Chitinimonas arctica: one gene and its partner. Each later gene encodes a partner of the first gene's protein in a complex. Links are inferred from orthologs where the notes say so. Each region holds a gene or a part of one and is shown in the gene's direction. Other genes may lie near its edges. The genes, in order: secA and secY.

The links.
Region 2: the proteins of secA (region 1) and secY are in contact, whole or in part, in a crystal structure (PDB 3DIN), measured with the Thermotoga maritima proteins. The link is inferred for Chitinimonas arctica from one-to-one orthologs. Residues at the interface, in WP_004082002.1 of Thermotoga maritima: Glu261, Ala262, Arg263, Lys300, Ala301, Arg302, Thr303, Ile304, Ile305, Leu323, Tyr324, Asp325, Pro326, Val329, Ser330, Tyr333, Ile336, Lys340, Phe345, Val349, Glu363, Phe364, Tyr374, Ser375, Gly376, Gly377, Glu393, Ile395, Thr482, Ser483; in WP_004081795.1 of Thermotoga maritima: Glu108, Gly109, Glu110, Glu111, Ala236, Glu237, Arg238, Arg239, Ile240, Thr241, Ile242, Gln243, Tyr244, Ala245, Arg246, Arg247, Val248, Thr249, Gly250, Arg251, Arg252, Val253, Tyr254, Gly256, Ala257, Ser258, Thr259, Tyr260, Leu261, Pro262.

Annotation. Positions count from the first base shown.
Region 1 is NZ_CP041730.1:2,296,465-2,313,779, reverse strand. Bases 6,297-9,560 are described here. They hold secA (preprotein translocase subunit SecA), read left to right. Parts: upstream 6,297-6,651; coding sequence 6,652-9,360; downstream 9,361-9,560. Other genes in these bases: FNU76_RS10525 (substrate-binding periplasmic protein), read right to left, coding at 9,431-9,560; FNU76_RS10535 (M23 family metallopeptidase), read left to right, coding at 6,297-6,494. In the rest of the region: FNU76_RS10565 (TolC family outer membrane protein), read left to right, coding at 1-896; FNU76_RS10560 (NAD-dependent epimerase), read right to left, coding at 910-1,905; FNU76_RS10555 (glycosyltransferase family 2 protein), read right to left, coding at 1,902-2,669; waaC (lipopolysaccharide heptosyltransferase I), read left to right, coding at 2,714-3,670; waaA (lipid IV(A) 3-deoxy-D-manno-octulosonic acid transferase), read left to right, coding at 3,667-4,908; FNU76_RS10540 (DciA family protein), read right to left, coding at 5,100-5,543; more of FNU76_RS10535, read left to right, coding at 5,583-6,296; more of FNU76_RS10525, read right to left, coding at 9,561-10,204; FNU76_RS10520 (response regulator transcription factor), read right to left, coding at 10,275-10,880; FNU76_RS10515 (PAS domain-containing sensor histidine kinase), read right to left, coding at 10,870-13,173; FNU76_RS10510 (TRAP transporter substrate-binding protein), read left to right, coding at 13,361-14,359; FNU76_RS10505 (tyrosine recombinase XerC), read right to left, coding at 14,368-15,258; FNU76_RS10500 (DUF484 family protein), read right to left, coding at 15,281-15,937; dapF (diaminopimelate epimerase), read right to left, coding at 15,983-16,816; FNU76_RS10490 (CoA-binding protein), read right to left, coding at 16,816-17,256. UniProt on the Escherichia coli protein: Required for protein export, interacts with the SecYEG preprotein conducting channel.
Region 2 is NZ_CP041730.1:1,851,180-1,860,288, reverse strand. The notes cover bases 5,505-8,313. They hold secY (preprotein translocase subunit SecY), read left to right. Parts: upstream 5,505-6,155; coding sequence 6,156-7,472; downstream 7,473-8,313. Other genes in these bases: rpsK (30S ribosomal protein S11), read left to right, coding at 8,159-8,313; rpsM (30S ribosomal protein S13), read left to right, coding at 7,779-8,141; rpmJ (50S ribosomal protein L36), read left to right, coding at 7,591-7,704; rplO (50S ribosomal protein L15), read left to right, coding at 5,699-6,133; rpmD (50S ribosomal protein L30), read left to right, coding at 5,513-5,698. Also shown: rplV (50S ribosomal protein L22), read left to right, coding at 1-323; rpsC (30S ribosomal protein S3), read left to right, coding at 331-1,035; rplP (50S ribosomal protein L16), read left to right, coding at 1,019-1,435; rpmC (50S ribosomal protein L29), read left to right, coding at 1,437-1,625; rpsQ (30S ribosomal protein S17), read left to right, coding at 1,626-1,889; rplN (50S ribosomal protein L14), read left to right, coding at 2,113-2,481; rplX (50S ribosomal protein L24), read left to right, coding at 2,492-2,809; rplE (50S ribosomal protein L5), read left to right, coding at 2,815-3,354; rpsN (30S ribosomal protein S14), read left to right, coding at 3,363-3,668; rpsH (30S ribosomal protein S8), read left to right, coding at 3,680-4,075; rplF (50S ribosomal protein L6), read left to right, coding at 4,087-4,620; rplR (50S ribosomal protein L18), read left to right, coding at 4,635-4,988; more of rpsE, read left to right, coding at 4,999-5,504; more of rpsK, read left to right, coding at 8,314-8,551; rpsD (30S ribosomal protein S4), read left to right, coding at 8,567-9,109. UniProt on the Escherichia coli protein: The central subunit of the protein translocation channel SecYEG. Consists of two halves formed by TMs 1-5 and 6-10.

The DNA of each region.
Region 1 (17,315 bases):
GCGTCACGGCCGGCGTCGGGCGGCGGGTCGATCTGGAGCAGGCAGCCGGGCGTCTGGCGCTGGCGGAATCGAACTGGTTGACGGAATCAAGCAATCTGCACGACGTATCGGCCCGTTACCAGCGCTTGGTGGGCGATTTACCCGCGCCGACCTTGGCCAAGCTACCGCCCCTGGAAGCGGCGTTGCCCCGGCGCGAAGGCTTTCTCGCCGAGACGATTTCGCGCAATCCGTCTTTCCTGGCCGCCGTCGCGACCATACGCGCCAACCGTGCCGATACCGATGTGCGCCGCGCCGGCCGCTGGCCCACCTTGGAGCTGCGTGCGAGCCAGACCCACCAGCGCAACGAGAATGGCGTAAGCGGCACCTATCGCGACAGCGCCGTGCAACTGGTGCTCAACTACAATCTTTTCCGCGGCGGTGCCGACAACGCCCGTGTCCGGCAATTCGAGGCCCAGCTCAATGCCGCTTACGAGCTGCGCGACAAAACCTGCCGCGATATTCGCCAGACGGCCCAGATCGCCTTCAACGATATCCAAAGATTGGGTGCGCAGCTGGGCTTGCTGAACCAGCACGAGCTGTCCACCGCCAAGGCGCGCGATGCCTATCGCCAGCAATTCGATATCGGCCAACGGTCCTTGCTGGACCTGCTCGATACCGAGAACGAGCTGTTCGAGGCACGCCGCGCCTTGAGCAATGGCGAATACGATCTGCAACTGGCACGGGTAAAGGTATTGTCCTACTCCAGCCGCCTATTGGGCGCCTTGCAGTTGCGGCCACCGCAGGCAAAAGAACCGGAACAGCCGGGCGGCGTTGCCGAGGACGACAATCTGCTGCGTTGCAGTACCGAATTGCCGCCCGGCCTGACCCTGGACAAGCGCAACCTGCCCACGCCGTAACGGCCGTACGGCATCAAACCTGGTGGTATTCCCGATACCACGCCACAAAGCGCTGCAAACCGCTGGCAAGCGGCGTCGAAGGGGCAAAGCCGGTGAGCTGGCTGAGCCGGTCGGTGTCGGCATAGGTGGCCGGCACATCGCCGGCCTGCATGCCGACCAGTTCCTTGATCGCCTGCTGGCCCAGGGCGGCTTCCAAGGTCTCGATAAAGCCCAGCAGGGGTACCGACTGATGGTTGCCGATATTCATCAGCCGCCACGGTGCCCAGCTTTCATCGGCCCGGCTGCCGTCGCCGCCCGCGACGGGGGGCAGCGGCAGCAGCTTGACGATGCCGTCGACGATATCGTCGATAAAGGTAAAGTCCCTCAGCAATTGGCCATGATTGAAAACCTTGATCGGCCGCCCGGCCAGGATGGCCGAGGTAAACAGCCAGGGCGCCATATCCGGCCTGCCCCAGGGGCCATAGACCGTGAAAAAGCGCAGCCCGGTACAGGGAGTGCCGTAAAGATGGGCATAGGCATGGGCCATCGCCTCGTTGGCTTTCTTGGTGGCGGCGTAAAGGCTGACCGGATGGTCGGTATTGTCGGCTTCCCTGAACGGCACGCTGGCATTCTGGCCATAGACGCTTGAGCTGCTGGCATAGACCAGGTGCGATACCGGCTGGTGGCGGCAAGCCTCCAGCAGATTGACGAAGCCGACCAGGTTGGCCTGTACATAGGCATCCGGGTTCTGCAGCGAATAGCGCACGCCCGCCTGCGCGGCCAGGTGGATGACCGCATCGAAACCTTCGGCGGCGAACAAGGCCTGCAGTTTGCCGGGCGCGGCGATTTCCAGTTGTTCGAAACGAAACCCGGCCAGCGGGCGCAATTGCGCCAACCGGGCCTGTTTCAGGCTGACGGCGTAGTAATCATTGAGGTTATCTATCCCCACCACCTGGTGGCCGGCGGCCAGCAGCGACTGCACGGTGTGCATGCCGATAAACCCGGCGGCGCCGGTAACAAGAATCTTCATGGCTGGCTCGAATCGGTGTGGCGCCAGCGTTCCATCAGCTTGGCGTATTTGATAAAGGCAAAAAAACTGCCGATGGCGATATGGGCGAACCCGGCCGCGCCATCCAGCCATCCCCCACGGATAAAATAGAAGCGCAGGAAGCGGGCCAAGGGCGAGCTGACCAGCTTGAAAGGATGGGTTCGCTTGCCTTCGCTGAACAGCTTCTCCACCTGCATATCGGTATAACGGTTCTGCTTGCTTAGATAGGCGGTCAGGTCTTCCGCCGAATCGTGCAGCAGATCGCCGGCCAGGGTGGCGACTTCGCCGTGGCTGACGATCACCTTCTCGTGCACTGCGTCTTCGCTCCAGCCGGCATGGCGGCGGTCGAACAGGCGCAGGCACCAGTCCGGATAGGCTTCGCCGTGGCGCAGATAGCGTCCGAAGAAGCGGTTGCGGCGAGCGCAGCGGAAAGCGTTTGCGGTTGGCTGCCGTAGTGCGGCACGGATGCCGGCGATCAATTCGGGGGTCAGCCGCTCGTCGGCATCCAGGCACAGCACCCAGTCGTTGCGCGCCATGCCGACGGCCATACGCTTTTGCGGACCGAAGCCCAGGAAACCCTGTTGCGCCACCCGGGCGTTGAAACGGGCGGCGATGGCCTGGGTGTCATCGCTGCTGCCCGAATCGAGCACCACGATCTCATCCACCAATTCGCGCGCCGACTCCAGGCAGGCGGCCAATTGGTGGGCCGCGTTGCGCGTGATAAGGACCAGGCTGATTTTTTGCATGTGCGGATTTTAGCTGAGCCTGGGCCCGCCGTTATAATCGCGCCATGCCGAAAATCCTCCTGGTGCGCCTATCTTCCATGGGCGACGTGATCCATAACCTACCCGCGGTGACCGACCTGGTCGCGCATTACCCGAATGCCGAGCTGCACTGGGCGGTGGAAGAAGGCTTCGCCGACCTGCCAGGCCTGCATCCCGCCATCGGCAAGATCAAGCCCTTTGCCTTGCGCCGTTGGCGCAAACAGCCACTGTCGCGCCAGAGTTGGCGCGAGTTCCAGGCTTTTCGCGCCGGTCTGAAGGCCGAACGCTACGACCTGGTCATCGATTCGCAAGGCTTATTGAAAAGCGCCCTGGTGGCGCGCAGCAGCGGCGCCGCCATCGCCGGTTTCGACCGGCACGGCGCGCGTGAGCCGCTGGCCAGCTATCTCTATGATCGCCGCTATGCCGTTCCTTCGACGCTGCATGTGATCGAGCGCAATCGCCTGCTGACCGGACAGGCGTTGGGCTACCGTCCGGGCGCCCTGCTCGATTACGGCATCCGTGCGCCCGCCTGCGCGCTGCCATGGCGGCCAGCGGGCGACTATGCCGTGCTGCTGACGGCCACCAGCCGCGACGACAAGCTCTGGGACGAGGCCAATTGGATCGGTTTGGGTCGGCATCTGCTGGCTCAGGGTTTGCGCCCGGTGTTGCCGTGGGGTGGCGAACGCGAACGCGAGCGGGCGGAGCGCATCGTGGCACAGCTACCCGGCGCGGTAGTGGCGCCCCGTTTGAGCTTGGCCGAGGCAGCCCGCTTGCTGGCCGATGGGCGGGTGGCGATCGGTGTCGATACGGGGCTGATGCATCTGGCCGCCGCGCTGGGGATACCCAGCATCGCCTTGTTTTGCGCCTCCGATCCGGGCATGACCGGCGTACTGGCGGCGGGTTTTGCCGTCAATCTCGGCAGCCGTGGCCAGGCGCCTGGCCTGGCGGAAGTCCAGGCCACCCTGGCGCGGGCACTCGCGTGATCTGGCGTCGGCTCTATACCCTTACCTGGTGGCTGGTGCTGCCGCTGGCATTCTTCTATCTGTGGCGGCGCGGCGGCAAGCAAGCCGATTACCGGCGCAACTGGGGCGAGCGGCTGGGGTACTACCCGGCGCGCTCGCCGCGCCCCTTGATCTGGCTGCATGCCGTCTCGGTCGGTGAAACCCGTGCCGCGGTGGGTTTGGTCCGGGCGCTGCGCCTGCGCCATCCCGATCACGGCATCCTGCTTACCCAGATGACCCCGACCGGGCGCGATACGGCCCGACAGCTGTTCGGCGACGAGATCGAGGTCGCCTACCTGCCCTATGACCTACCTGGCGCAGTCGACCGTTTCTTGCGGCATTTTCGGCCGACGTTCGGCGTGCTGCTGGAAATGGAGCTATGGCCCAATCTGATCCATGGCGCCGCGCAACAGGGCGTGCCGCTTTTCCTGATCAATGCGCGGCTGTCGGCCAAGTCCTTGCGCGGCTATCGCAAGGTTGCACGGCTGCTGCGCCCCGCGCTGGCCAAACTGGCGGGTGTGGCGGCGCAGAGCGCCGACGATGCCGAGCGGCTGGCCGAACTGGGTGTGGCAGCGCCGCAAGTGATGGGCAATCTGAAATTCGACTTCACGCCCGATCCCACCCAATTGGCGCAAGGCAAGGTCTGGCGCGAGCGGTTCGGCGACCGTCCGGTCTGGCTGGCGGCGAGTACCCGCGAAGGCGAGGAAGCGCTGTTGCTGGCCAAACCCCTGCCGGCCGATGGCTTGCTGATCCTGGTGCCGCGCCATCCGCAGCGTTTCGACGAGGTCGCGAATTTGCTGGCACAGCATCAGCTGGCCTATGTGCGCCGCAGCCAATGGGACGGCGAACGACCTTTACCGCCTGGTACGCAGGTGCTGCTGGGCGATAGCATGGGAGAGATGGCCGCCTGGTTCGCCGCCGCCGATGTGGCCTTTGTCGGCGGCAGCCTGCTTGATTTCGGCTGCCACAGCGTGATCGAACCCTGCGCACAAGGGGTGCCGGTCCTGGTCGGGCCTTCCAGCTACAACTTTGCCGAAGCGGTCAGCGAAGCGGTCAGCGTCGGTGCGGCGCGGCAATTGGCGGATGTGGCAACCCTGATGACCACACTGACAGCCTTGCTGGCCGACCCCGCCGAACGCGATCGCATGGGCGAGGCCGGCCGGGCATTTGTTGCCGCCCATCGCGGTGCGCTGGCCCGGGCGCAGGAGATGCTGCCCTAAGATAAATGCCGCATATCGAGAATCTGGCCTTTTTCGATGTCTCTTGATTCTGGATAAGCGCGTACCGAGCAGCGATCTCTTACTGAAAGAGGTGAGGAAATTGTGCGTGGATTTGTCCGAGCAAAGATAGTTTTGGCTGCCACGCCTAGACGGAACACGCAGCGCGGCGCCTTCAATACGCCTATTTTTCCCTAACCACGCGGCCCCCTGCTCCGCTTCGCCACCATCGCCGCCAAGGCATCGCGCAGAGGCGAAGGGGGCAGATCCGTGGCGGCGGCGGACAGCGCGGTCAAGGCGGCCGGGCTCAATTCCAGCGTACGTTTTGACGGCTTTTGTTGGTGCGGCAGCAGTTCGACTTGAATTCGGCAGCGAATTGCGTTAATTTTCAAGCCCTTATCATTTAGCTGCAGCACGAGACGTGCTTCCATCTGCCTAAGCTTGGCCGCGACAGCCGCACTGCGGGTCGATACCAGCAGGCAATCTCCCTCGATTCCCACCACGTCGCTCAGCTTGGCGAGGCCGGCCGGCAGCACGGCCTGCCACTGTCCGCCCAGTTGGCGCTGGGCTTTGGCCAGTTTGGCGAGGCGTGCCAGCTGCGGCGAATCGAGGAAGCTTTGGAAGGCGCGTGTGCTCATGGGTTTGCAGCCCGCTGCGGCAAGGCTATAGAAATAGGCATGAATATCATTCTGGTTTCAAACCGCCTTTCGCGCGCGGTGACCCTGGGGCCACGCCATCTATGGCTGGTGGCCATCTTCTGTGGGTTGGCATTGTTCGGCTTGCTGACGGTAGCCAGCTGGGCAACCTATAACCTGACCCGTAGCCTGGGCATCTCGCTGCCTACTTTACCGGGTGTGCCGGTGACGCAACAGCGCCAAATCGATTTGCTGGCGGTCCGGCTGGGGCAGATGCAGGCGCAATTGGTCCGCCTGGATGGCCTGACCCGCCGTGTGGCCGATCGTACCGGCATCGATGCCAAGCCCTTCCAGAGCAATATTGCCGCGCCGCAAGGCGGTGCCATGTCCTCGCTGCCCGAACGTTCCCTGAACCTGGCGCAGCTGCAGGCCCTGGTTGGCGGCGCCGATGGCAAGATCGAAAACGCCATCGACCAGTACGATCTGTTCGATACCATCCTGACCCAGCGCAAACTCAATACCTTCCAGGCGCCGGCCAATCTGCCGACCGCCGCCGGGGTGCGCTCCTCGGCCTATGGCTGGCGCATCGATCCCTTCGACGGCCGGCAGACTTTCCACGAAGGCATAGACTTCGTCGGCGACGTGGGAACCGCTATTTTTGCCGCTGCCGGCGGCAAGGTGCTCAAGGCGGAGTACCACAACGAGTATGGTAATATGGTCGAAATTGAGCATGGCAACGGTATAATCAGTCGCTACGCACACGCCTCGCAGTTGCTGGTCAAGGTCGGCGAGGAAGTCAGGACCGGCCAGAAATTGGCACTGCTGGGTAGTACCGGCCGTTCGACCGGCCCCCATCTGCACTTCGAGATACGTTACAAGGGTGTGCCGCAGAACCCGTTGTATTTCCTGCAGCTGGGCGCCAAGCCCGCGACAGTCAAATTGGCGTCCGATTGAAATAGCATGTGATGGCCCCATCTTGGGTGGGTAGGCATGGCCTAGTGCCTAGGAATTCATACTGCACGGCGGATCGGTTTTCCCCGGTCCGCCGTGTTTTTGCGCATACGCGCGACGACTTGAACAAGGTTGGCCGAATGGCCTGTCTGGAAATACGATGATCGCTTCCCTTCTGAAGAAAGTATTCGGTAGCCGAAATGACCGGCTGCTTAAGCTGTACGGTGTCACCGTTCGCCAGATCAACGCTCTGGAAGGCCAGATGCAGGCGTTGTCGGATACCGAGCTGCAGGCCAAGACCGCCGAGTTCAAGGAGCGCCTGGGCAAGGGCGAGACGCCGGCCGATATCCTGCCGGAAGCCTTCGCGGTGTGCCGTGAAGCGTCCAAGCGGGTCATGAACATGCGCCATTTCGATGTGCAGCTGATCGGCGGCATGGCGCTCAACGACGGCAAGATCGCCGAAATGCGCACCGGTGAGGGCAAGACCCTGGTCGGCACCCTGCCCACCTACCTGAATGCCTTGTCCGGCAAGGGTGTGCACGTGGTCACGGTGAATGATTACCTGGCCCAGCGCGATGCCAATACCATGGCCAAGCTGTATAACTTCCTCGGCCTGACCGTCGGGGTCAACCTCGGCCAGATGCCGCCCGACCAGAAGCGCGTGGCCTACGGCTCGGATATCACCTACGGTACCAACAACGAATTCGGCTTCGACTATCTGCGCGACAATATGGCCTATACGGCGCCCGAGCGGGTGCAGCGCGGCTTGAACTTCGCCGTGGTGGACGAAGTGGACTCCATCCTGATCGACGAAGCCCGCACCCCGCTGATCATCTCCGGCCAGGCCGACGACAATATCGACCTGTATGCCCAGATCAACCTGCTGGCGCCGAAATTGACCCGCCAGGAGAAGGAAGACAGCACCGAGGGCGATTTTTGGGTGGATGAGAAGGCCCACCAGGTGATCCTGTCCGAACAAGGCCACGAGCACGCCGAGCAGTTGCTGACGGAGGCAGGCCTGATCGGCCCGGGCGACAGCCTGTACGCCACCACCAATATCGGCTTGATGCACCATCTGTATGCGGCCTTGCGTGCCCATGCCCTGTATCACCGGGACCAGCATTACGTGGTGCAGGATGGCGAGGTCGTCATCGTGGACGAGTTCACCGGTCGCCTGATGTCGGGCCGGCGCTGGGGCGAAGGCCTGCACCAGGCGGTGGAAGCCAAGGAAGGTTTGGTGATCAACAAGGAAAACCAGACCCTCGCCACCATTACCCTGCAGAATTATTTCCGGATGTATAGCAAGCTGTCCGGCATGACCGGTACGGCCGATACCGAAGCCTACGAATTCCAGCAGATCTACGGTCTGGAAACCGTCATTATTCCGACCAACCGTCCCATGGTTCGTCGCGACATGAACGATCAGGTGTTCCGCACCTCGGCCGAAAAGTTCGGCGCCATCCTGGTCGATATCAAGGATTGCCAGGAGCGCGGCCAGCCGGTGCTGGTCGGTACCACCTCCATCGAGAATTCCGAGCTCCTGTCCAGCCAGCTGACCGAAGCCGGTTATGCGCACAATGTCTTGAATGCCAAGCAGCATGCCCGCGAAGCCGAGATCATCGTGCAGGCGGGTAGCCCCGGCATGATCACCATCGCCACCAATATGGCCGGCCGTGGGACCGACATCGTGCTGGGCGGCAATATCGAGCCGCAGATCAAGCGGGTAGAGGCCGATGCCTCTCTGTCCGAAACCGAAAAGCGCCTGGCGGTGGACAAGCTGCGCGCCGAGTGGACCATCCTGCACGACAAGGTCGTCGCGTCGGGTGGCTTGCATATCATCGGTACCGAACGGCATGAAAGCCGCCGGATCGACAACCAGTTGCGTGGCCGCGCGGGCCGCCAGGGCGACCCGGGTTCCAGCCGTTTCTACCTGGGTATGGAAGACCAGTTGCTGCGTATCTTCGCCGCCGACCGGATCGGCGCGCTGATGGAACGTCTCAAGTTGCCGGAAGGCGAAGCGATCGAGTCGAGCCTGCTGAGCCGGGCCATCGAAAATGCCCAGCGCAAGGTGGAAGGCCGCAACTTCGATATCCGTAAGCAACTGCTGGAGTACGACGACGTCTCCAACGAACAGCGCAAAGCCATCTACGCCCAGCGCAACGAGTTGCTGGAATCGACCGATATTTCCGAGACCATCGCCAATCTGCGCGATGGCGTGCTCGCCGATACGGTGGAACAGTACCTCCCCGCCGGCAGCATGGAAGAACAGTGGGATGTCCCTGGCCTGGAAAAAGCCCTGCTTGAATTCCAGCTGACCGTGCCGGTGAGCCAGTGGCTCAAGGACGAAACCGCGCTGGAAATCGAACAGCTGAAGGAACGGGTGGTTGCCGCCGCGCGCGATGCCTATATCGCCAAGACCGATGCGGTCGGCGTGGACGTGATGCGTCATTTCGAGCGGGCACTGATGCTGCAGATCCTCGACCAGCACTGGCGCGAACACCTTTCCTCGCTGGACCATCTGCGTCAGGGCATCCATCTGCGCAGCTACGGCCAGAAGAATCCCAAGCAGGAATACAAGCGCGAAGCCTTCGAGCTGTTCGAAGGCCTGCTGATGCAGATTCGCCGCGAAGTGGTGCAGTTGGTGATGACCGTGCAGATCCGCTCGCAGGAAGATGTGGAAGCGCTGGCTCAGCACGATGAGCCGGAGATGCAGTTCCATCACGCCGATTACGACGAAGCGCTGGCCGCCAAGCCCGCCGACAACGCAGCGGATCCGCAGACCCGAGCGTATGAAAAAATCGGCCGCAATGATCTCTGCCCCTGCGGTTCGGGTCAGAAATACAAGCATTGCCACGGCAAGCTAGCCTAAAGCAAGCCTTGGAAAATCCGTCATTCCGGTGCCTGCCGGAATGACGGTGGTGGGCACCGGGGCCATGCCCTTACGGTTGCCACCTGGCGATGATCGCGCCTAATTCCCCACTTTGTTGCAGCTTCAGAAGTGCATCGCTCAAGCGTTCCTGCACCAGCGGCGCCTTGGCGCGGAACAGGGCCAGCTGGAAGCTGTAACTGTCGATGGCGGTGGGCAGGATTTCAATTTCCTCGCTTAGGCCGGCCGATTCGATTTCCCGGCTGAGGCCTTGCAGGCGGTAGTAGAAGAAGCGGCCGCGACGATTCTTCAGTTTGATCAGATTGCCTTGCGGCGTGGTGGCGGAGCTGTCCACCGACTGATGGGACAAGCGCTTCAGGCGCTCGATGACGCCGCTACCGGCAACCGCCAGCACGATATTATCGTTGCCCATCTTATGTACATCGTCCCAGCTGGTGGGTCTGGCCGGATCGCCGCGCCGGATGGCAAAGCCATAGTGGGCCTGGTACAGAGGCGGTTCGATAAACTGGAATTTGGCCGCCCGCGCGGTATTGTTGATCAGCGCGCAGGCCAGGTCCAGCTCGCCCACTTCCAGCATCCGCTCTATGCGGGGCAGGGGAAAAACCTGCTGGTCACCGCTGAAGCGCAGGCTTGGCTCGATTTTTTCGATGGCGCGCATGACCTCGATACAGATACCGCCGACCTGGCCATCCGCATGGAGGGTGAATTTAGGGGCGGCGCCATCCTGCGCCGCGGTGCGCAGCACAATTTCCGGCGCGGCGCCTGCCGCCGCGGAGCTTGCCATGGCGGCGAGCAGCAGCGTCGCGAAAAGCCAGCGTGCGGACATCGGTCATCCCCCTTCTCCTGCCGCGAGATGCGGCTATCCTTGGTGGCGACGACAAGCCCGCTCGTGGTCGCTAGCCCAGTTCCTTCAGCAGATTAGCCAACTCCACCGCCGATTTCACCCCCATCTTTTCCAATACCCGGGCACGATGGACCTCGACGGTCTTCATGCTGATATCGAGGCTATCGGCGATCTGCTTGTTCAGCTTGCCGTCCAGGAAGAGTGCCATCACTTCCTTTTCGCGCGGTGTCAGCTCGGCCAGCCGACGTTCGATCTGGCGGCGCGTTTCCCATGTCTGGCGGCGTTCGGTGTCCAGCAGCAGGCATTGTTCCACCAGGCTGACCAAGGCATTGTCGTCGAACGGCTTCTCGATGAAATCGACCGCACCATGCTTCAAGGCGGCCACCGCTTGCGGGACATCGCCGTGGCCGGTAAGGAAGACGGTAGGCGGCGTATAGGCGCGCGCGGTCAGGGTCTGGAACAGTTCCATGCCACCCATGCCGGGCATACGCAGATCCAGCACCAGGCAGGCGAAGCGGCTGACGTCGCGGTCCGCCAGCAGCGCTGCGGCGGATTCGAAGGTGGCGAGCTGATGGCCGCGCGAGGCGAACAACCACTTCAGCGCGTCGCGCACGGCGGCGTCGTCGTCAACCAGGGCAATACGGGGATCAGACGGCATGATGTTCGGTTTCCTTGAAAATGGGTTGAGTGGCCAAGGGCAGGCTCACCACGAAGCGGCTTCCGCCGCCTTCGCGAGCCTCGACGGCCAGGCGACCCTGGTGATGTTCGACGATGGTACGGCAGATATTCAAGCCCATGCCCATGCCCTCCGCCTTGGTGGTATAGAAAGGGCGGAATAATTTCTCCACATCGTCGCTGGCGATGCCGGGACCGCGGTCGGCCACGATCATATCCAGCCAGTCACCGCGCGTGCGGGTTTCGACGGTCAATTCGCAGCGCTCCTGCGGGCCTTCCACCATCGCCTCGATGGCGTTCTTGCATAGATTGAACAATACCTGCTCAAGCATCACCCTGTCCGCAAACAACTCGGTATCGTCGGCCACGCGAATCTCCACCAAGCGCACGAAATGGCGATTGAGCGGCGCGGCCAGCAGCGACAGCACCGTGTCCAGCAGATCGCCTACCCGGCAGACCGAGCGCTTCGGCTCGCGCTTTTGCACGAACTCGCGGATGCCGCGGATGATGGCACCCGCCCGCCGTGCCTGTTCGGAAATCTTGTCCAGTGCGCCATCCAGCTCTTCCGGGCGGAGCTGCCGGCTGGCGACCAGATTGCGGCAAGCGGTGCTGTAGCTGGAGATGGCCGCCAGCGGCTGGTTCAGTTCATGTGCCAGGCTGGAAGCGATCTCGCCCATGGCGATCAGGCGGGCGGTCTGCTGCAGCTTTTCGGTCTGCTGCCTTTCCCGGTCGGCAGCCTGTTTACGCTCGCTGACGTCGGTGGCGATATCCAGCCAGACGCGCGATTGGTCCACCCACAGGGTTTCGCGCCGATGATGCTGGTACCAGCGGCCCAATACCGGATCGAACCATTCGCCGCCGGGATCGGCGTGACGCAGGGGTAGTGCGCAAAGCGGTCCATCCGGCGCGGTCAGGCGGAAAGCTTCGCGGAAGGCACGGTTCGACAGCAGCAGTTCGCCGTTGCGGCGGTCGGTGACCGCCACGGCGGCGTCCAGCCCGTTCAGCACGGCCACGAAGCGCTCGTGCGATGCCTTCAAGGCTTCCCGCTCGCGTTTGAGTTCGGTGACGTCGGTCATGGAGGCCACCCAGCCGGTATGGCGGCCCTCGCCGTCGATCAGCGGGCTGGAGTAAAGCCGCACATCGAAACGCTCGCCGCTTTTGCGCTGGTAGCGTAGCGAAAATCCGTTCATCGGACATTCGCCACGCAAGATGGCGGCGAAGATCTGCGCGCACTGGTTGGTGGTCTCCGGCGCCCAATAAGGGAAGGGGGGCGTGCCGCCCAGCAGCTCTTCCGCTTCGAAGCCCACCATGCGGCAAAAAGCCGGATTGACGTGCAAGGTACGGCCTTCGCGATCGGTGGCGAACACCCCGGAGACCAGGGAATCCTCCAGCGCCTGGCGCATATTCATTTCGCGCAGCATGGCTCGCTCGGCGGTCAGGCGCTCGCGCATATGGCGCTTGAGTACCCACAGCGACCACAGCATCAGTGCCGACAGTCCGGCCAGTACCCAGTAGAGCGCATGTTGCCAGAGCGGCCAGCCGGTCAGGAAGATACGGGCGCGCAGGCGCAAGCCGTAGCCGGGCGGGTCCAGGGCGACGTCATAGCTGAGTGGCCCGGCGTCCGGCAGGGGCTGCTCCGGCCTTGCCGCCAGGGTATCGCCGTCCAGATTGACGATGCCCAGTTGGAAACGCTTGGCGATCCACCACGGCACATAATTGCGCAACAGACCCTTCAGCGAAACGATGGCGACGAAGGCGCCCAAGGTGCGATTGCCCTGCACCGCCGGAAAGGACAGGGCGACGGCCTGGCCGGCACCGGGAAAATCGAAAGGCGGTGTGCTGGAGGCGATACCGATCCGGGCGGAGCGCTGTAGCGGCTCGATGACGGCGGGCACCATCTGCAGGGGGGCCATCGATTGGGCCGGATAACTCCAGACGGCGTCGCCGAATTCATTGGTGTAGGCGATGGCCAGCACTTCGGGGCTGCTGGTCATGATATCGGCGGCGCGGCCATAAAAAGCGCCTTCGCTGATGTCGCCGCGCACCAGGTCATGCGCCATGCCTTCCAATTGCTTCTGCCTGGCGGTCAATTCGGCACGTAATGCACGATCCTGCCACAGCACCGCTTCCACCAGCTCGTCGTGCTGGCGCTGCCGCTCGTTATTGCGGATAAACAGCAGCAAAGCGACGCCGACCGCCAGGAAGCAGATCAGGGCCAGGTTGGGCATGGCCCACAACCAGCGGGCCGGTCGCGGCAGATTGGAAGTGCGTTTCATCAGACGAACCATATGACCCCGAGCCCCCCTTGCCGCTTGGGGCTTTCCCGTATGAGGCAAAAGCCGAGGCGATAGGCGATGCGATTAACTAATCTTCGATAGGGCGCCTTGGGCTGACCGAGCCGCCCTGGCGTCCTCCGAGGCTTATGTAAAGTGGACCGGCAATCTGGTCCGGGAGAATAGAACCATGCGATTTGCCCTCTTGCTGCTTGCCTGCCTGAGTACCCTGGGAAGCGCCGCTGCGAACGATACCATCCTGATCAAGTTCAGCCACGTGGTGGCGCCCGATACACCCAAGGGCCGCGCCGCCGAGAAGTTCAAGGAACTGGCCGAGAAGATGAGCGCCGGACGGGTCAAGGTACAACTCTATCCGAACGGCCAGCTCTACAAGGACCGCGAAGAAATGGCGGCCTTGCAGCGCAATGCCGTGCAGATACTCGCGCCCTCCCTGTCCAAATTCGGTGCCTTGGGTTTGCGCCAGTTCGAGCTGTTCGACCTGCCGTATATCTTCCCGAACGACAAGGTATTGTACCGGGTGATGGACGGCGAGATCGGCCAGGGCTTGCTGCGCCAGCTGAACAGCAAGGGCATCGTCGGCCTGGCCTATTGGGACAACGGCTTCAAGCATTTTTCCGCCAACCGGCCTTTGCGCACCCCCGCCGACTTCAAGGGATTGCGCATGCGCATTCAAGCCTCCAAGGTTTTGGAGGCGCAGATGAAGTCGCTGGGCGCGGTGCCCAAGGTGATCGCCTTCTCGGAGGTCTATAGCGCCCTGCAGCAGCAAGTGATCGATGGCGCCGAAAACCCGGAATCCAATTTCCGTACCCAGCGCATGCACGAGGTGCAAAAGCACCTGACCTTGTCGCAGCACGGCTACGTCGGCTATGCGGTGATCGTGAACAAGACATTCTGGGAGGGTCTGCCGACCGATCTCCGGGCACAGCTCAGCACCGCCATGCAATTGGCCACGGCCTACGAGCGGCAGATCGCCGACGAGGAAAATCGACGGGCGCTGGAGGAGGTACGGGCGGCCCATACCACCGAGATCTACGTGCTGCCGCTGGCCGACCGGGAAATATTACGCAAGCAGATGCTACCGGTGCACCGTGAGTTTCTCGATATCATCGGCAAGGACCTGATCTACGGCACCTATCGGATCGCCGCCGAGGTGGCGGCCGGCAAGTAGGCGCGCGGCTATTCCGCTCCATCCTTGTCCTGTGCCCTGGGATGGGCGCTGTCATACACCGCCGCCAGGTGCTGGAAGTCCAGCAAGGTATAGACCTGGGTGGTGGCGATACTGGCATGGCCCAGCAGTTCCTGGGTGGCCCGCAGATCCTGGCTGCCTTGCAGAAAATGGCTGGCGCAGGCATGGCGCAACCGGTGCGGATGCAGGTGGTCCGGCAGACCCAGCTTGACCGACCACTCGGCCAGGCGCAGCTGCACCGCCCGCGTGCTCATGCGGCGGCCAAAGCGGTTCAGGAACAGGGCGGCGTCGCCGGTTTGCGGTAAGGAGGCCCTATCCTGCAACCAGTCCTGGATAGTGTGGATCGCCATCTCGCCCACCGGCACCAAGCGTACCTTGCCACCCTTGCCGAGCACTTGAAGGGTGGCGCCCGCGTCGCGGAAATCCTCGCAATCGACCCCCACCAGTTCAGATACGCGCAAGCCGGAACTATAGGCCAGTTCGTACATGGCGCGGTCGCGGCGGGCCAGCGGATCGGTATCGGTCAGATTGTCGAGAAAGCCCATGGCTTCGTCCACGCCGACCGGCCGAGGGAGTTTGCGGGCTGCCCGGGGAGCTTTGATGCCTTCCACCGGATTGTGGGCGAAACCGGCTTCGCGCATCAGCAATTTGAACCAGGCCCGCCAGGCGCTGAGGCGGCGGGCGATACTGCGGGGGTCATGTCCTTGCGAATTCATGCGGCGCACGAAGCCACGGATATCCTTGCTGCCCAAGGCAGCCAGATCGGTGTCGCCCGCCAGTGTCAACAGCAGGCCGGCATCGGCCATATAGGCCGAACGGGTCGCGGCGGATCTGCCGTGCTCCCCGCGCAAATAGCGGTCCAGCCGTTCCAGCGGCGTCATGCCCTGCTCTCCCTGCGTGCCACTAATCCAGATAACGGCCAAGCGCGGCCGAAGCCAATTCGCCGATACGCGCCAGGTAGAGGGTGCCCATTTCCGGATAGAAGCGCTGTGGGTCTTCACTGGCCAGTACCAGCAAGCCAAACGGCTCGCCATCCGCCTTCAATGCGACCTGGGTGAACGATTTCAGGTGGGGTGCCGACTCGCCCAGCCAACCCATCACCTCGTCGGTGACATAGGGGCCGCAGTAGGGCGTGGCCAGGCTGCGCGCCAGCACGCGGACTTCCGCATCGACCGGTGCGAACTCGCTCAGCGTCTCGTCCGCCTCGCCGCCCCACAACCGTACCGCCAGGTGCGGCACCCGGAAATGGTCCTGCAGATGATAGTTGAGCGTGCCCAGCACGCCGGCCAAGTCCCGCGCCTGCAGCAGGCCGACGGTAAGCTTGTGGACCTTGTCGCCGATTTGATCGTTTTCCTCACCGAATTGCAGCAGCTCGCCCAGCTTGGTCTCGATCAGCTTGTTCTTTTCCCGCAAGGTCAATATCTGCCGTTCGGCGATGGGTATGGCGCGGCCGCCGTGCGGATGGGGGATAAAGATCTCCGCCACCAGATCGGCATAGTCCTCGAAGAACTTGGGATTGGCTTGCAGCCAGCTGGCTACCTCGTTCGCTTGAATCGACATATCTTGTCTCGCTCGTGGGACGCTTGAATGGTGGATGGCGGCAGCTTACAGCTCGATCTCGCCTTCGAATACGGTGACCGCCGGGCCGGTCATCCACACGGGATGCCCTTCGCCCTGCCAGCGAATAGCCAGCTCGCCGCCGTGGGTATGCACCTTGACCGAGTGATCGAGCAGCTGGCGCCGAATGCCGCTGACCACCGCGGCGCAGGCGCCCGTGCCGCACGCCAGGGTTTCGCCGGCGCCACGTTCGTACACGCGCAGGCGAATCTCGCCGCGATTGAGCACCTGCATAAAGCCGGCATTCACCCGCTGCGGAAAACGGCCGTGCCCTTCGATCAAGGGTCCGTCCTGCGCAACGGCGGCTTGGTCGATATCGGCTACCAGTTGCACGGCGTGCGGGTTCCCCATCGAGACCACGCCGATCTCCACCTGGCGGTCGCCCACTTGCAGCGAGTGGATGACGGTGTCGGCGTCGGCGACAAAGGGAATCTCGGCGGGGGCAAAGCGCGGCGCGCCCATATCCACGGTCACCAGGCCGTTTTCACCCATCTCCAGGGTGATCAGTCCCTTGGCGGTTTCGACCTTGATGCTGCGTTTGCCGGTAAGGCCGCGCTCTCGCACAAAGCGGACGAAGCAGCGCGCCCCGTTGCCGCAATGCTCGACCTCGCCGCCATCGCCGCCATTGAAGATGCGGTAGCGAAAATCGGCATCGGGATGGTGTGGTTGTTCCACCAGCAGAATCTGGTCGCAACCCACGCCGAAATGGCGGTCACCCAGTTTCAGCAGTTGCTGGCGATCCAGGCTCAGCGACTGGCTGAAACCGTCCAGCACGACGAAGTCATTGCCCAGGCCTTGCATCTTGGTAAAACGTAGCTTCATCAACGATCTGCTCCAGAACCGTCTGATTCAAGCCCAAGCCGGGCATATTCAACCATGATGCAGCGATCCATCACGGTCACGATGCCGGCGGCGCGCGCCCGCAGCGCGGCGGCTTCGTTGACGATGCCCTGCTGGATCCAGATGGCGGGCACCTTGAGTGCGATGGCGCTGGTCACGATGGCATCTACCTCGGCGGCCGTGCGGAACACATTGACCAGGTCGATGGGACCGGGGACATCTTCCAGCCGGCCATGCGCGGGCTGGCCCAAGACCTGGTCGACCAGCGGCCTGACCGGCACGATCTCGAAGCCCCAGCGCTGCATCTGGCGCGAGACGCGATAGCTGGGCCGGCTGGTGTTGGGCGACAGGCCCACTACGGCAATGCGGCGGGTGTGCCGCAGCAGCTGGCGCAGTTCCTGGTCGGAGGGATTGGTGAACATGGCGAGATGATGCCACAGCCATGCCACCTCCGCCGGGCGGGTTGATTGTGCAAGGTCAT
Region 2 (9,109 bases), 450 kb from region 1 along the record:
CCTCCGCTATTTTGACTGGCGCTCGTCTTTCGGCTCAAAAAGCGCGCCTGGTTGCTGACCTGGTGCGTGGCAAGCCGGTTGAGCAGGCGCTTAATATCCTGACCTTCAGCCCGAAAAAGGGCGCGGTCATCATCAAGAAGTTGTTGTTGTCTGCGGTTGCCAACGCCGAGCACAATGACGGCGTCGATATCGACGCGCTCAAGGTGGCGACCATTTATGTGGACAAGGGCCCGAGTCTCAAGCGTTTTTCCGCCCGTGCAAAGGGTCGCGGAAACCGCATCGAGAAGCAGACCTGCCACATCACCTTGACCGTGGGCGAGTGAGAACGATATGGGTCAGAAAATTCATCCGACGGGTTTCCGTCTTGCCGTAAATAAGAACTGGGCTTCGAAGTGGTATGCGAATAGCAAAAACTTCCCAGCCATGCTCGCCGAAGATATCAAGGTGCGCGAGTTTCTGAAGAAGAAGCTGGCAAACGCCTCGGTTGGTCGCGTCGTTATCGAGCGTCCCGCCAAGAACGCCCGCATCACCATTCATAGCGCCCGTCCAGGCGTCGTGATTGGCAAGAAGGGCGAAGATATCGAATTGCTCAAGCGCGACCTGGTCAAGCTGATGGGCGTGCCGGTTCACATCAACATCGAAGAAATCCGCAAGCCGGAAACCGATGCGCAAGTGATTGCCGATTCGATCGCCTCGCAGCTGGAAAAGCGCGTGATGTTCCGTCGCGCCATGAAGCGTGCCATGCAAAACGCCATGCGTCTGGGTGCCCAAGGCATCAAGATCATGTCGTCGGGCCGTCTCAATGGTATCGAAATCGCCCGTACCGAGTGGTACCGTGAAGGCCGCGTGCCTTTGCATACCCTGCGTGCCGATATCGATTACGCCACTTCGGAAGCCAAGACGACCTACGGGATCATCGGCATCAAGGTGTGGGTCTATAAGGGCGAGGTCAAGGCCGGCGAGCAAGTAGTCGTCCAGCCGGAACAAGCCGAACGCAAGCCGCGAAAGGGGCCTCGAAATGCTGCAGCCAACTAGACTTAAGTACCGCAAACAGCAGAAGGGCCGCAACACCGGCGTCGCTACTCGCGGTAACAAGGTCAGCTTCGGTGAGTGGGGTCTGAAGGCCATCGGCCGTGGCCGTTTGACTGCTCGCCAGATCGAAGCCGCCCGTCGCGCCATGACTCGTCATATCAAGCGTGGCGGCCGCGTGTGGATCCGTGTATTCCCGGACAAGCCGATTTCTTCCAAGCCCGCCGAAGTCCGGATGGGTAATGGTAAAGGTAATCCGGAATACTACGTTGCCGAGATTCAGCCAGGTAAGGTGCTGTACGAGATGGACGGCGTGGACGAGACTCTCGCCCGCGAAGCCTTCCGTCTGGCTGCCGCCAAGCTGCCGATCGCGACGACTTTCGTAACCCGAAATGTGGGGCAGTGAGATGAAAACGACTGAATTGCGTAACAAATCGGTCGATGAGCTCAAAGTTGAGCTTACCTCGCTCCTGAAGGCCCAGTTCGGCCTGCGCATGCAGCTGGCTACCCAGCAGCTTGCCAAGACCAGCGAACTGAAGCGCGTTCGCCGCGATATCGCGCGCGTTCGCACCATCCTGGCTCAGAAGGTGGCGTAAATGACCGAGACCAAACTGAAACGTTCGCTGACTGGCCGTGTGGTCAGCGACAAGATGGACAAGACCGTGACCGTGCTGGTCGAGCGTAAAGTGAAGCACCCGCTCTACGGCAAGATCATTCGCTTGTCCAAGAAGTACCACGCTCACGATGAAACCAACGCCTACGGCGAAGGCGACATGGTGACGATCGAAGAAACCCGTCCGCTTTCCAAGACCAAGTCCTGGATCGTGACGGCACTCATCGAGAAGGCACGCAACGTTTGATTGTGATTTTTAATCACTTTTTGCGTAAATAGCTTGCCAGGGCATTCTACGACTTGTAGAATGCCCTGCTGTTTATCCTTCGTCAAAAGTGGCGTCCTGCTGCCGATGGCTTAGGAATTGTCTCCCTTACGGGGTCCAAAACTGGCCGTTGTGCCGTGGTTCGCCGCGGTACTGCCGGAAATTTTCCGGCGGACGTTGACGGGTTAAGTTGGAGTTTGTTTACATGATTCAAATGCAATCCATGCTGGATGTTGCCGATAACACCGGTGCGCGTTCTGTAATGTGCATCAAGGTGCTGGGTGGCTCTAAGCGTCGTTACGCTTCGGTAGGTGATGTCATCAAGGTGACCATCAAGGACGCCGCACCGCGTGGCCGTGTGAAGAAGGGCGACGTTTATAACGCCGTCGTTGTTCGCACCGCAAAGGGTGTTCGTCGTTCGGATGGCCAGCTCATCAAGTTTGATGGCAATGCCGCCGTGCTCCTCAACAACAAGCTTGAGCCGATCGGCACCCGTATCTTCGGACCGGTGACGCGTGAACTGCGCACCGAGCGCTTCATGAAGATCGTCTCACTCGCGCCAGAAGTGCTGTAAGGGGTCGCGCATGAACAAGATTCGTAAAGGCGACGAAGTCGTCGTCATCACCGGTAAAGACAAAGGTAAGCGCGGCACCGTTTTGCGCGTCCTGATCGACGACAAGGTCGTCGTTGAAGGCATCAATGTCGTCAAGAAGCACCAGAAGCCTAATCCGGTTCGCGGTGTTGTGGGCGGTATTGTTGATAAGACGATGCCAATTCAGGTTTCTAACGTCGCCATCTTCAACAAGGCAACCCAAAAGGCCGACCGCGTTGGCTTCAAGGTGCTGGACGATGGCAAAAAAGTTCGCGTGTTCAAGTCGAACGGCGAAGTGGTTGGGGGCTAAAGAATATGGCTCGTTTGCAAGAATTCTACAAAGAAACAGTCGTTCCGCAGCTTACTGAAAAGTTCGGCTACAAGTCGATCATGGAAGTGCCGCGCATCGAAAAGATCACCATCAACATGGGTGTAGGCGAAGCTGTGGCCGATAAGAAGGTCATGGAACACGCCGTTGGCGACCTGACCAAGATCGCCGGCCAAAAGCCCGTTGTGACCCTGTCGAAGAAGTCGATCGCCGGTTTCAAGATTCGTGACAACTACCCCGTCGGCTGCAAGGTTACCCTGCGCCGCGAGCGGATGTTCGAATTCCTGGATCGTCTGGTGACCGTGGCCATGCCACGTATCCGCGACTTCCGTGGTGTGTCTGGTAAGTCTTTCGATGGCCGTGGTAACTACAACATGGGCGTCAAGGAACAGATCATTTTCCCGGAAATCGAATACGACAAGATCGACGCGCTGCGTGGTATGAATATCACCATCACGACGACCGCGAAGACCGACGAAGAAGCCCGTGCGCTGCTCGCCGCGTTCAAGTTTCCGTTTAAGAACTGAGGTTTGCCATGGCTAAACTTGCTTTGATCAACCGTCAAAAAAAGCGCGAGAAGCTGGTGGAGAAATTTTCCCCAAAGCGCGAGCAGTTGCTGGCAATCATCAATGACCAGAACCTGAGCGACGAAGAGCGTTTCGCTGCCCGCCTGAAGTTGCAGGCTTTGCCGCGTAATGCTAATCCGACTCGCCTGCGCAACCGTTGTGCTATCACCGGTCGTCCGCGTGGCGTGTTCCGTAAGTTCGGCCTCGGCCGTAACAAGTTGCGTGAGATTGCCATGCGTGGCGAAATCCCAGGCGTCGTCAAGGCCAGCTGGTAAGGAGATCACGAATGAGTATGCATGATCCCATCGCCGATATGCTGACCCGCATCCGTAACGCTCAGCGTGCGGACAAGCCGTCGGTAACGATGCCTTCCTCCAAGCTGAAAGTAGCCATTGCTACCGTGCTCAAGGATGAAGGTTATATCGAAAACTTCGCTGTTAGCGGCGATGAAAAGAAGCCCCAGCTCGATATCGAGCTCAAGTACTACGCGGGTCGTCCGGTTATTGAGCGCATTGATCGTGTCTCCAAGCCAGGTTTGCGTATTTACAAGGGTGTGGACGACATTCCCAAGGTCATGAACGGCCTCGGTATCGCCATTGTCTCCACCTCCATGGGTGTGATGACTGATCGCAAAGCACGCGCCCAAGGTATCGGTGGCGAGCTCTTGTGCTACGTGGCGTAAGGAGCTGAGTAATGTCCCGTGTAGCTAAAAACCCTATCGTCCTGCCGGCTGGTGTCGAAGTCAGCATCGCCGCAGGCGCGATTGTAGTGAAGGGCCCGCTGGGCTCGGCTTCCCGTCCTCTGGACGCTGCTGTCGAGATCAAGGTCGAGAACAATGCCCTGGTTTTCAAGGCTGTTGACGAGAGCAAGCATTCCCGGGCTATGTCCGGCACCATGCGCGCCCTGCTCAACAACATTGTGACCGGCGTTTCCAAAGGTTTTGAGCGCAAGCTTCTGCTGGTCGGCGTGGGCTATCGTGCCCAAGCCCAAGGCGAGCTGCTCAACCTGACCCTTGGTTTCTCGCACCCTGTTGCCCACAAGATGCCGGCTGGTGTCAAAGTTGAAACCCCATCGCAGACCGAAATTCTGCTGAAGGGCGTAGACAAGCAGCAGGTTGGTCAGGTCGCCGCTGAAATTCGCGCTTATCGTCCGCCAGAGCCTTACAAGGGCAAGGGTGTTCGCTATAGCGACGAAACGGTGACCCTGAAAGAAACCAAGAAGAAGTAATCGAGGCTGAAATCATGGACAAGAACGAAACACGTCTGCGCAGGGCCCGCAAAACCCGTGCCCGTATCGCTGGCTTGAAAGTGGTGCGCCTGTCGGTTCATCGCACCAACAGCCATATCTACGCCCAGGTCATCGATGAGACCGGTGGCAAGGTGCTGGCCAGTGCGTCGTCGCTGGAAGTTGATTTCCGCAAGGAAGTCAGCAACGGTGGCAACACGACCGCGGCAGCTGCTGTTGGTAAGCGCATCGCCGAAAAGGCCAAGGCTGCCGGCGTTACCGCCGTCGCCTTCGACCGCTCGGGCTTTCATTACCACGGTCGCGTGAAAGCGCTGGCCGACGCGGCGCGCGAAGCCGGCCTCGAATTCTAAGGAGTCAAACATGGCGAAGTCTGAGATCGAAGACCGCGGCGATGGCCTGCGGGAAAAGATGATCAGCGTCAACCGCGTCACCAAGGTGGTGAAAGGTGGCCGGATCATGGGTTTCGCCGCACTGACCGTGGTCGGTGACGGTGATGGTCGTATCGGTATGGGTAAGGGCAAGTCCAAGGAAGTGCCCGTAGCCGTACAGAAAGCAATGGAAGAAGCCCGTCGCAAGCTGGTGAAGATCAGCCTGAAGAACGGTACCGTACAGCATGCTGTGATGGGTAAGCACGGTGCTACCACCGTGTTTATGCAGCCCGCTGCCGACGGTGCCGGTATCAAGGCTGGCGGCCCGATGCGTGCGGTATTCGAAGTGATGGGCGTAACCAATATTTCGGCCAAGTGCCACGGTTCGACCAATCCTTACAACCTCGTTCGCGCTACCTTGGATGCATTGTCCAAGCTGCGTAGCCCGGCTGAAATCGCTGCGAAGCGTGGCAAGGCTATCGAGGATATCGTGGGAGCCGAGTCCAATGGCTAATGCTCGCATGATTAAAGTAACGCTCGTCAAGAGCTTGATTGGCCGTCTCGAAGCACACAAGGCGTGTGCTCGTGGTCTGGGTCTGAAGAAAATCAACCAATCGGTTGAGGTTATCGACACCCCGGAAAACCGCGGCATGATCAACAAGATCAGCTACCTGCTGAAAAGCGAGAGCTAAATGGAACTGAATACGATCAAGCCCGCTGAGGGCGCTAAGCACGCTTACAAGCGCGTTGGCCGTGGCATCGGTTCAGGCCTTGGCAAAACTTGTGGCCGTGGCCACAAGGGTCAGAAGTCCCGTTCCGGTGGTTTCCACAAGGTGGGTTTCGAAGGCGGTCAAATGCCTTTGCAACGTCGCCTGCCGAAGCGTGGCTTCAAGTCCCTGACCAAGGGCCTGACCGCTCAAGTGCGCACGGGTGATCTGAGCCGTTTGCCGGTTGATGATGTCGATTTGCTGGTGTTGAAGCAAGCCGGCCTGGTGCCTCACGGCGCTCGGGCTGCCAAGCTGATCCTGGCCGGCACTGTCGAGAAGGCTGTCAAGCTGCGTGGCGTACTGGCGACTGCCGGTGCCCGTGCCGCATTGGAAGCTGCTGGCGGCAGCATCACTGAATAAAGCTTGAGATAAGGCGATATACGTGGCAAATCCTGCGATGGCCAGTACCGCGAGCAAGTTTGCGGATCTGAAAAAGCGAATTTGGTTCCTGATCGGAGCCCTGATCGTTTATCGCATTGGCGCGCATATCCCCATCCCCGGTATTGATCCGGTAGCCTTGGCCAAGCTCTTCGACATGTCGAAGAGCGGGGCCGGGCTTTTGAACATGTTCAACATGTTCTCTGGTGGGGCCTTGTCGCGTGCGACGATTTTTTCAATAGGGATCATGCCCTACATCTCCGCTTCCATCATCTTGCAGCTGGGCTCGGAAGTCGTGCCGCAGTTGAAGGAGATGAAGAAGGAAGGGGAGGCCGGACGGCGTAAGATCACTCAGTACACCCGCTATCTCACGGTTGCGATTGCAACGGTGCAGAGTTTTTCCGCGGCGAGCTGGGTTGTCTCCCAGAATTTGTTGATTCCAGGCGCGAACGTGTATGAGTTTTACACGACCGCGATGATCTCCCTCGTTACAGGCACGATGTTCCTGATGTGGCTGGGCGAGCAGATTACCGAGCGTGGTCTGGGCAATGGCATCTCGATCCTGATTTTTTCGGGTATCGCGGCTGGCATTCCCTCGTCGATCGGGCAGGTGCTGGAACTGACCAGTCAGGGCAACCTGTCTGCCTGGGCTGTCTTGCTTCTGGGTGCGGGCGCGATATTGCTTATTGCCGGTGTGGTATTTGTGGAACGCGGTCAGCGTAAGGTCTTGGTGAACTACGCCAAGCGCCAGGTTGGTAACCGGGTCATGCAAGGCCAGAGTACGCATTTGCCGCTTAAATTGAACATGGCTGGTGTGATTCCGCCGATTTTTGCTTCGAGCATCATTCTTTTTCCCGCGACGCTTTTTTCGATGAGCGGGAATTGGGGTTCGTTCTCGTGGCTCAAACGGGTGGGTGACATGCTGCATCCAGGCCAACCACTGTATGTGCTGCTGTACGCGGCTGCGATTATCTTCTTCTGTTACTTCTATACCGCCTTGGTGTTCAATCCCAAGGAAACGGCAGACAATCTGAAGAAGAGCGGTGCCTTCATTCCGGGAATTCGTCCGGGTGATCAAACCGCGAAGTACATCGAGCGAGTAATTTTGCGCTTGACCCTGATCGGTGCGGTCTATATCACCACCGTCTGTCTGATTCCGGAATTCTTGTTGCTGCAGTCGAAGCTTCCCTTCTACTTTGGCGGTACGTCTCTCCTGATCGTGGTAGTGGTGACGATGGATTTCATGGCGCAAGTTCAGTCTTACTTGTTGTCCCACCAGTACGAGAGTTTGCTGAAGAAGGCGAACTTCAAGGCTGGCTAAACAACAGGCTTGCGGCTAACGATAGGTAACCCGTACGAGTCATGTAGAAGATCGGCGTTGTAACGCTTAGATTTTTTCTATTCGAAATGGCGCGTCTTTTATTGAAAAGGATAGAGCGATGCGAGTTCAAGCTTCGGTCAAGAAAATCTGCCGTAACTGTAAGGTCATTCGTCGCAATCGTGTTGTGCGCGTGATCTGTACTGATCCACGGCACAAGCAACGTCAGGGTTAAGCTGCGCGACAGTTGTCGTCGGCTAGTCTTGGTGCTAGAATCCGCAACTTTTAAATTTTGGGGTAACGAGAATCATGGCCCGTATTGCTGGGGTAAACATTCCCAATCATCAGCATACCGTCATTGGCCTTCAGGCCATTTACGGAATCGGACAGACTCGCGCCAAGGCTATCTGCGCTATCTCCGCTGTTCCTGCCGATCGTAAGATCAAGGACCTGACGGATGCGGAGATGGACAAACTGCGCGAAGAAGTCGGCAAGTTCACGGTAGAGGGCGACCTGCGCCGTGAGATCACTATGAGCATTAAGCGTCTGATGGACCTAGGGTGTTATCGCGGTCTGCGCCATCGCAAGGGCTTGCCCGCGCGTGGTCAGCGCACTAGGACGAACGCGCGTACCCGTAAGGGCCCGCGTAAGTCGATAGCTGGGAAGAAGTAAGCACTTAAGGAATAGCAATGGCTAAAGCAAACACAGTGCGTGTACGGAAGAAAGTCAAAAAGGTCGTATCTGAAGGGATCGTGCATGTTCACGCTTCGTTCAACAATACGATCGTAACCATCACCGATCGTCAAGGGAATGCACTTTCTTGGGCTACCTCGGGCGGTGCTGGGTTTAAAGGCTCTCGGAAGAGTACACCGTTCGCGGCTCAGGTAGCTGCGGAGCATGCTGGTAAAGTTGCCCAAGAATACGGTGTAAAGAACCTCGAAGTGCGTATCAAGGGACCCGGCCCCGGCCGCGATTCCGCTGTGCGTGCGTTGAATGCGCTGGGCTTCAAGATTACCAGCATTTCCGACGTTACCCCCGTACCGCACAACGGCTGTCGTCCGCCGAAAAAACGTCGTATTTAATTCCGGAGACCCGAGATGGCACGTTATATCGGACCGAAATGTAAACTTTCGCGCCGCGAAGGCACTGATCTATTTCTGAAGAGCGCTCGTCGCGCTTTGGATAGCAAGTGCAAGCTGGATAGTAAGCCTGGTCAACACGGTGCCAAACAGCCCCGTCTTTCCGGCTTTGGTGTACAACTGCGTGAAAAGCAAAAGATCCGCCGTATTTACGGCGTTCTTGAGCGTCAATTCCGCCGTTACTTTGAAGAGGCATCCCGCCGTAAGGGCTCCACGGGTGAAAACCTGCTGAAGATCCTTGAAGCGCGTCTCGATAACGTCGTGTATCGCATGGGCTTTGGCTCTACCCGCTCCGAAGCTCGGCAGCTGGTCAGCCACAAGTCGATCACCGTCAATGGCGTAGTGGTCAATATCGCGTCTTACCAGGTCAAGGCCGGTGATGTGGTGTGTGTGCGTGATAAATCCAAGAAGCAGGTTCGTATCATGGAAGCGCTCGCGCTTGCTGAGCAAATCGGTTTCCCGGGTTGGGTCAGTGTCGATGGCAAGAAGATGGAAGGCGTC